2 regions of the Paenibacillus sp. cl6col genome follow, and region 1 is predicted to be linked to the other one. Evidence: predicted binding sites of a transcription regulator. Region 1 holds the regulator's gene; the other holds the start of a gene.

The links. The regulator LexA, encoded in region 1, represses DNA repair genes until DNA is damaged. The targets are predictions, from matches to a motif close to CGAACATATGTTCG.
Region 2: a site for LexA is predicted at 2,368-2,381, ahead of recA (recombinase RecA). Genes of this name have one in related genera too.

What each region holds. Positions count from the first base shown of each region.
Region 1 is NZ_FNAZ01000002.1:459,912-464,843, forward strand. Features, by position in the region: gene BLS15_RS06245 (LysE family translocator) at 295-927, shown strand; gene BLS15_RS06250 (DUF817 domain-containing protein) at 987-1,805, opposite strand; gene lexA (transcriptional repressor LexA) at 2,180-2,809, opposite strand; gene BLS15_RS06260 (LysM peptidoglycan-binding domain-containing protein) at 3,086-3,448, shown strand; gene BLS15_RS06265 (DUF896 domain-containing protein) at 3,628-3,843, shown strand; gene BLS15_RS06270 (hypothetical protein) at 3,908-4,438, shown strand; gene BLS15_RS06275 (HAD family hydrolase) at 4,495-4,932, shown strand, end outside.
Region 2 is NZ_FNAZ01000003.1:200,536-205,467, reverse strand. Features, by position in the region: gene rimO (30S ribosomal protein S12 methylthiotransferase RimO) at 1-229, shown strand, start outside; gene pgsA (CDP-diacylglycerol--glycerol-3-phosphate 3-phosphatidyltransferase) at 226-807, shown strand; gene BLS15_RS08875 (competence/damage-inducible protein A) at 935-2,203, shown strand; gene recA (recombinase RecA) at 2,456-3,514, shown strand; gene BLS15_RS08865 (regulatory protein RecX) at 3,585-4,265, shown strand; gene rny (ribonuclease Y) at 4,569-4,932, shown strand, end outside.

The DNA of each region.
Region 1 (4,932 bases):
ACGAGGTAAGGAATTTAATGTAGTGCATTATCTGATCACCCAGGAACGATTGTAACGAATTTATCTCAGAATTTATCGGAAGAAGAAATGCGCTCAAATGGAGCTTTTGAGTAGTTAAATATGATGAAGTATTTGGTTCTCTTACATACATATCAATAGTGGTTCATTTTTAGTATATGTCAACTTGCCTAAATATTTTCAAGTTTGTCATGCATAAATATATAATATTATGTATTTATATAGTATAGTGTATATTGACTAGCAACTATTACATATAGAAAGTAGTGTTGGAAATTGAATCTTTTCTTCACGTATTTACTAGCGGGGCTTGCCGTTGCAATGCCTGTAGGCGCCATGACCGTTGAAATGACGAAGCAAGGGATGAAAAAGGGTTTTATGCATGGCTGGGCTGTTGGATTAGGTGGAATGACCATTGATTTTCTATTAATCGTTGCCTTATATATGGGCTTGGCTTCCGTGCTTGCCATCCCTGTTATTCAAATCCCTATGTGGCTCATCGGAGCATGTTTTTTAATTTATTTAGGCTATGATTCCATCAAAAACTCGGATCAAGGCATTACATTGGCTGGCGATAAACCGAATGCATCATTTTTCAGTTCCTACCGAAATGGACTGCTCGTCGCTATATCGCCAGGTAATCTTGTGTTTTGGATTTCCGTTTTTGGTGCGGTGCTATCTGATTCGTATGATACGACACAACCGGCTAAATTTCTAATCGTAGGTGCAGGAATATTAGCTGGTATCCTCCTCCATGATGTTGGGTTGCTTGCCATTGTGGCTGTCACGAGAAGAGTAATGAGCCGAACTATGATTAAGCGGATGTCTATTATCGCAGGACTGATTTTATTTGGGTTCGCGGGGTATTTCTTATATGAGTTTTTAGTAGCAATTCAAGGAATACTGTAACAAAACCTAGAGCTGTTAGGGCTCTAGGTTTTTTGCTTTTGTATTTAAAAGATTGTGTTTTACTTCTGAAATGTCGACTCATTGAAGCGAGTATGACTATTTCTCTTGAAGTGTCCTCCTTTTACATGCTTCAGATGGGCGACGATCATGAAGGAAACGATGACAAGCAAAAACCATGAGCTGAATTTTCCCCACTTTACGAGATTCCAGCCGTTCGTCTGATGTGGATAATACCATGCGCCCAAGAAAGTCCCGATGTTTTCAGCCACCCATATAAAAAATCCGATTAAGACGAACGACAGAACAATCGGCATTCTTCGTGTCACGCCTAATACGGTATATTCCACGTAGGTTCTAAAGAAGATGACGAATAGCAAAATCATCAAAACCCAACGCAAATCGTAAATGAAGTGATGAGTCATGAAGTTGAAGTAAATCGCCGCACCTAGCGGAATCGTTAACCAAGCAGAAGGGTATCGATTTACCTTGACCTGCAGTCGTCGCCACGCTTGACATAAGTAACTTGCCACACTTGCGTACATAAATCCGCTATATAGAGGAACACCCAGTATTTTAGACCAACCGTCTTCCGGATAGCCCCATGATCCCATGTGGATTTTAAATATTTCAAGTGCAAGACCGATGAAATGGAACATACAGATTACTTTACATTCATCCATTGTTTCTATCCCAAACCGGATCATTAGAACCTGCGCCAAGATACAAACAAGCAATAGGAAATCATAGCGATGCATAAATGGAATGTCTATGATCTTCGTGAGTGCCAACATCGCGAAAATATAAGCGGGGAACAAGCAGGACATTGCCTGGTGCCAGCCAAAATTGAGGAATGATTTTAGTTTGAAAAAGTTATTCATAGTTATCTCCTACCTTGTGTTCGTGAAAATGAATTTTGAACAGTTATACGAGGTGTATCATTAGGTATTATCCTATTCAAATAAATACTTTTAGTCAATAAAAAATTATTGTTATACAATAAATATTTATTGCTAAAGTTGATGTGTGTATATATTCGATGTGGTATAAATCTCTCGAACGATTAGGGTTTATAAGAGTGAACAGTGGTGAGGTTGTTTCGATGAAGATAAGGAGAGAAAGTCGAATTTTATGAAGCTTCTTTTCTAGATGAGATTGTTCAGGTACTGTTCAGCAAATGATATGAAATAATGAGAAAGCAAAAATGCCTCGCTCCCTTCTTAAAAAGAAGAGAACGAGGCATCAATGTAATGTCTTAATGAAAATCACGGAACAAACCAATAACTTTGCCCAGAATCGTTACATGCTGTAAGCGAATCGGTTCATAGGTTGGATTCTCAGGCTGCAAGCGGATATGATCCTTCTCACGATAGAAAGTCTTAACCGTTGCTTCATCTTCTTCAGTCATGGCTACCACGATATCACCGTTGTTCGCTGTCTGCTGCTGACGCACGATGACAAAGTCGCCATTATGTATACCAGCCTCAATCATACTATTACCCATGACCGACAACATGAATACATTCTCGTCATCTCCCACCATATGCATAGGAAGAGGGAAGTAATCTTCAATATTCTCTGTTGCGGTAATTGGCTCGCCTGCAGTTACTTTCCCAACGACCGGCACGCGTGCGAAGGAGCGAGAGAAGTCTGTTGAACGTTCAGATTGATCATGGCTAAGCAGTTCAATAGCACGAGGCTTCGTAGGGTCACGTCGAATGAATCCCTTCTTCTCGAGTCGATCAAGATGACCGTGAACAGTGGAACTGGATGCTAGACCAACGGCTTCGCCTATTTCACGAACAGAAGGCGGATAACCTTTAGCTCGAACTTCATCACGTATAAAATCAAGGATAGCTTGTTGACGACTTGATATTTTAGACAAGGGTATCAACTCCAATGAATACTCTTTTGACAAAATTATACCACAGAACCTCCGTTCGTACAAACATAAGTTCTAAAGATTCTGAAGAAAAAGATTGTGAGAAGTTCGTAAATTACGAGAGAGAAACAAGAGAAAGTTAAATGAGGCTAAATGCTTATTTTTCGATAATATAAAAAGGGGAACGAACGTTCTAAAAAGGCATTGACTCAAACGTGTGTTCGTGTTAGATTAAATTATACAAGATAACAGAACAAGTGTTTGGGAGATGAGTCATTTATGATGTATACAACATATCGTTCAATCTATAAGGTGTCGACAACAGCTTCACAACCTATTCAGAAGAAGCGTTTGTTTCCTTTACGTGTTCGATTCATCATGAGCCTGATTGTATTGTTGTTCATTACTTGTGGAAGCATTGTTCAAGCGCTTGGCATGGATGATAGCCAAACGGAAATTGTAAATGGAGCTGCTGTGGAGCGCGTACTTGTTCAGCCTGGAGATACACTCTGGGGGATTGCATCCTCTTATAAGCCAGAACATACGGATACGCGTCAGTTTATATATGAAATCGTTGAGATGAATCAATTGAAAGGTGATATCTTACCGGCAGGAGAAGTATTGCTCGTTCCGATCCGATGAGTCGGGGTCATTGTCGAATTTACGGTTGAGAAGCTTTGCATTCCTATACATAAGAGCAGAAGGTAGGAGGCCCGAAGAGGCCTCTTTTTTGCGATATAAAAGCTTTCTTGCTGCTTGCTTGACAAGCTGTTACCTCCATGTCAAAGTAGAACATATGCTTACACACATGGAGGTACCTGATGAATATCGACAAGCTTATTGCACGAATTAATGAATTGGCCCGCAAACATAAGACAGTTGGGCTGAGCGATGAGGAAATGGAAGAACGCGCGAAACTGCGCGAGGAATATTTGGTTCTATTCCGCAAGCAGGTACGCAATCAATTAGACACTATTCGCTATGTAGAAGATGAAGAAGGAACAGATAACTCTGGATCGAACGGGATCGTTCATTAAATGAACCTTCATCGATAACGATGGATTCACATTATTCGTTTACTATACAGGGGGTTGCGAATTCATGTCTCGCAGTTGGGAACGTAAAGTCCGTCAAAATAGTGAAAAGTTAAACAAACAGCGAATGAAGCAAGGCAAGCCGACGTTCGCTGCTGGCAAGCCTGCACACGAAGAGTTTAAAGGACGCAGCTTCATTATGCCAATCGCTTTAATCGCCTTCGCCATTATGTATGGATTGTTGGGCGGTATCATTACGGACAATCAATATCCAACTCTATATTGGATCACAATCGTGTGTTACGTCGGATTGGGGATTATATTATTCCTGAGAAGACCATTTCTTCGTGTTGGAGCAGGTGAGGTATCTACGATTCGCTGGAATCGTCTCCGTACTCTGTCTGCAAAGGATATGAAGAAAATTGCGATCCAACCTGGTTATGTTGTTATTGAACACACGGGGAAAGGTGCGAATTGGATTTTCTCGCGAGTGCTGAATCGTTATGATACGAATGCAATGGGGGAACGTCTTCGTTCCTTCGCAAATCAACATAAGATTGAATTCGAAGATACATCGAAGAAAGACTCGAAAAAATAGAGAAATCCGATATAGAGGATTCGTTATCATTGTCGCTGTGATGGGAGAGATGAAACTTGGCTATTCGTGCTGTACTGTTCGACCTGGATGATACTTTGTTATGGGATGAGCGTTGTGTTGAGGAAGCTTTTGCTGCAACTTGTAAATACGCGCAAGATAAGACTGGGGTCAATGTAGAACAATTGGAAGCATTGGTTCGTCAAGCTGCTCGTGAATTGTTTGCCTCTTATGAGACTTATCCTTTCACACAGAATATTGGGATTAATCCCTTTGAAGCGCTGTGGGGGAGATTTGCAGAGGGAGAACATCCTGAATTTCGATTGTTGGAACAGCTTGCGCCGATGTATCGACAATCTGCATGGACACAAGGTCTTCAAGCCGCTGGTCAACCTGATGATGCATTAGGTGCCGAGCTGGCGGAGCGATTTATGAGTGAACGTCGTTCTCGTTCGTATGTGTACGATGAGACTTATGAGGTGCTGCGACAATTGATT
Region 2 (4,932 bases), on a different contig from region 1:
CCAAGTATCTAAAGATGTAAGTGAAAAGCGTATTGGTGATATATTGGAAGTCCTTGTTGAGCGTTACGATGGCCGCAATGATGTGTTCATTGGCCGCTCGCAATTCGACGCCCCTGAAATTGACGGGGAAGTATTTATTTCCGGCCAGCCATTGAGTATTGGGGAAATTGCCAAGGTAAGGATTACTCATGCGCTTGAATTTGACTTAGCCGGGGAGGGTCTCGCGTGAATCTGGCGAACAAGATAACGTTAGTCCGTATTTTTCTTGTGCCAATAATGATGTTCTTCCTATTGGTGAACTTTGATTATTTGCCTGCGATTGAACTAGAGGGTTTCTCGATTACTTACAACCAGATTATTGCGGCCTTGATCTTCATTATTGCTGCAAGTACCGATGGATTGGATGGTTATATCGCCCGTAAACGCAAAATGGTTACAAATTTAGGAAAGCTTCTTGATCCACTTGCAGACAAGCTGCTCGTAGCGGCGGTTCTTATCTCACTTGTTGAGATGCAAAAATGTGATGCGTGGATTGCGGTTGTTATTATTAGCCGTGAATTTGCGGTTACTGGCCTAAGGCAAGTTGCCTTGCTCGAAGGAACTGTTGTTGCTGCAAGCAAGTGGGGGAAATGGAAAACAGCAACCCAAATTACGGCGATTGCAGCGATGCTACTGAACAATTTCCCATTTGCGTTCGTTCATTTCCGGTTTGACATCTTGGCGACTTGGGTCGCTGCGTTAATTACCGTATACTCGGGAATTGACTACTTTGTAAAAAATAAAAATGTGCTTCACCTTTCGGATTAATAACGGAAGCTGATAGGTCAATAGGTGCTTTTTCCATAGTTCCGGCTCTCCGGGCAGGAAGGGGCACCTATTCGCATGTATAGACTAGTAAAGTGCTTGATAACGACTTATAGGGATGGTGGTTGGCATGAAAGCAGAGATCATTGCAGTTGGGACAGAACTGCTGCTGGGACAAATCGTCAATACGAATGCGCAATATATTTCGCAGCGACTGGCAGTGGTTGGTGTAGATGTGTTCTATCATACGGTTGTTGGGGATAATGCTATGCGGATTCGACAATGTATTGAAACGGCATGCAAGCGTTCCGATCTGCTTATCTTCACGGGTGGTCTAGGACCGACGATGGATGATCTGACGAAGGATGTGCTAGCGGAGATGTTGGGCCGCAAGATGACCTATGATGAGCCCGCAATGGCCAAGATGACCGAGATGTTTGCGGGGCGCGGCATACAAATGGTCGAAAGCAATAAGCGTCAGGCGAATGTGATAGACGGCGCTGATGTGCTGAAGAACTCGACGGGGCTTGCTGTAGGAAATGCCCTGCGGCATGATGGTACTACATATGTACTGCTTCCTGGACCACCTCGTGAAATGAAGCCGATGCTCGATGATGAGGCGATTCCGTGGTTGAAGAGCCAGCAGCTCATTGATCAATCTTCATTATATACACGGATGCTGAAATTCGCAGGCATCGGTGAATCTGGGCTTGAGAATGCTCTTCTAGATCTCATTGAACAGCAGACGGACACAACGATTGCCACCTATGCTAAAGAAGGCGAGGTTCTCGTTCGATTAGCCGTCAAAGGGACAGATCAGCACGAGGCAGATGTGAAGCTTGATCAGGTTGAACGGGAAATTCACAACCGATTGGGGATGCATTTATATGCTGCCAAGGATGTATCTTTGCCAGAGGTGTTGGTGGAGCAGTTATCGCAGCTTGGCCTGACCTTGTCCGCAGCAGAGAGCTGTACGGGCGGGATGTTCGCGGACATGATCACAGCTGTTCCGGGAAGCTCGCAAGTATTTGCGGGCGGGGCGGTAACCTATTCGAATGAGATGAAAGAGCGCATTTTAGGCGTGCCTAATGAACTGCTCGAGGGTGAAAATGCGCCTGGTGCGGTCAGCGAGCCAACAGCCAAGGCAATGGCTGAAGGGATGCGTGATATTGCAGATACGGATTTCACAGTTGCCATAACAGGCGTAGCAGGACCAGCTCACTCCGAGCGGAAGCCTGTAGGCCTAGTTTATATTGCGATTGCGGAGAAGGGCCGGGAAATCGTAGTGGAGGAGCTTCGTTTGAACGGAGATCGAGAAGGAATCCGCCGCCGCACTGTATATGCTATTATGTATCGATTGTGGAGAAGGCTGCAGGATCGAACAGTACATATTCATTAACAAATGTTGACAAATGAAGTAGTTGAGGATACAATCGAATCATAAGATACGGAAGAACCGTAACGAAGTGTATTTACACGCTTTGTTGCGGTTTTTTTTGTTGGTGCACCAGATGTTTGTATGTGGATAATATGTAAATAAAAGTAATAAACGTTCGTAAAAAACGAATGTATGTTCGAAAAAATGCTTGGCAAACTGAATAAAACACGTTATGATGTATATATCAAACGAATCAGTGAAGGAAGTGAGTTTGTGTCAGATCGTCGCGCTGCGTTAGAAATGGCTTTGCGTCAAATTGAGAAACAATTCGGTAAAGGTTCGATCATGAAACTTGGCGAATCCAATCACATGCAAGTGGAGATTGTGCCAAGTGGATCGCTTGCATTAGATATAGCTCTAGGAATCGGTGGTTTGCCGAGAGGTCGTATTATTGAAGTATATGGACCGGAATCTTCCGGTAAGACAACGGTTGCACTTCATGCGATCGCAGAAGTACAGAAGACGGGTGGACAAGCTGCATTTATTGATGCGGAGCACGCATTGGATCCAGCATATGCGAACAAGCTTGGCGTTAATATCGATGAGCTCCTGTTATCTCAACCGGACACAGGGGAGCAGGCGCTTGAAATCGCGGAAGCATTGGTACGAAGTGGTGCAGTAGACATTATCGTTATTGACTCTGTTGCTGCACTTGTGCCGAAAGCGGAGATTGAAGGCGAGATGGGTGATTCCCATGTCGGCCTGCAAGCACGTCTAATGTCGCAGGCTTTGCGTAAATTGTCTGGTGCAATCAGCAAGTCGAAGACGATTGCGATCTTCATCAACCAGCTTCGTGAGAAGGTTGGCGTTATGTTCGGTAACCCAGAGACGACTCCTGGTGGCCGTGCCTTGAAGTTCTATTCCAGTGTTCGTCTTGATGTGCGTCGTGTTGAGACCATTAAGCAAGGTACGGACATGATTGGTAACCGCACTCGGATTAAAGTCGTTAAGAATAAGGTTGCGCCTCCATTCAAACAGGCGGACATCGATATTATGTATGGTGAAGGTATTTCTCGTGAGGGAAGCATCGTCGATATTGGTACAGAGATGGATATCGTGCAGAAGAGCGGTGCATGGTACTCCTTCGAAGGTGAGCGTCTGGGTCAAGGCCGCGAGAATGCCAAGCAATTCTTGAAGGAACATTCGGAGATTGCTCTTACAATCGAAAATCAAATTCGTGCAGCAAGCAATCTGACTACAACAATCCCTGATAAGGGTGTCAGTGAAGATGACGATGATGCATTTGAATTGGAATTAGGTGACGACGAATAATTTGTTGTTAGCTCAAGCACCTTCGCGTTAAGCGAAGGTGCTTCTATGTATTTGTATGGAGGAGAGTCGTTTGAAGGATAGCGAACGCATCGTAACGATTACTCGTGTAGAGCGAATCGAGAGGCAGGCAGGCCGTTATAAGATTCATTTCGATGAAGCGGAACCGCTAGAAGTGCATGAAGATGTGATGGTAAAGTTTCGGTTATTGAAAGGTACTGAGTTGTCTCTGGACTCGCTCACGGAGATATTGCGCGCAGACGAAGGGAATAAGGCCTACGTGCAGGCGATCAAGTATTTGCAACGCAAACCACGTACTCGCATTGAACTCGCCCGTAAGCTAGCTCAGAAGGGCTATGAGGATGGGATAGTGCAAGAGGTGCTTGATCGTCTGGAACGAGAGTGGCTTGTCGATGATAAATCATATGCAATGCAATGGACGCATCAGCGCTTGAATCGACATATGAAGGGGCGGCGATGGATTCAGCATGAGCTGAAGCAGAAGGGAGTCCAAGAGCGGCATATTGAGACAGCTCTTCATTCGATAGACCCAGATGAAGAGTGGGACAGTGCATTGACCGCAGCTCGCAAAAAATGGCGGCAGACAAAGGGAGAACTGCATCTGCGCAAGCAGAAGGTCGCCGCATTCCTTGCACGTAGAGGCTATCCAATGGATATGGCTAGGCGCGCAGCTTACACTGCAGCAGATGAGCGCAGTGAAGAAGAGGAAGTTTCCCACGACATCGAGGAATAATAAAATGACCACTCACGTCATTTGCTTGACAATATCTTTTCTTGAATAATAAAATGAACATGTATCTTTATTTTCACGAGATCAATCTCCTCTTCCAGAGATTGATTTCTAATGATTCATTTCGCCAATTTACTGATTTCCGATTGTCGCCTCAAGGCGACGCCCGTGTATGCGCAAGGCATACACATAAGCTGGCGTATTCGCGCCAGTCCATTGAGTTAATTAATGAATAGGGAAACTTGAAAACCACAAATGTAACCTGTCCCAAGCAGTGCTTGGAGGAACCAACGGGGAGGTGAGGCAATGAACGTTCAACTTTGGCTCGCGATCGTTCTCGTTGTGGCCGCATTGTTCTTGGGGTTTGGAATCGGATACCTGATTCGCAAATCGCTTGCCGAAGCGAAGATAACGAGTGCTGAACACGCCGCGGAACAAATTATGGATGGCGCACGCAAGGAAGCTGAAGCACTAAAGAAAGAAACGGTGCTTGAAGCAAAAGACGAAATCCATAAGCTTCGTAATGAAGCGGAGAAGGATATCCGCGAACGACGGAACGAAGTTCAACGACTCGAAAGACGCTTATTGCAAAAAGAAGAGTCGTTGGATAAAAAGTTAGAAGCGCTGGAACGTAAAGAAGAACAAGTAGCTGCTAAAGAGAGACGAATCG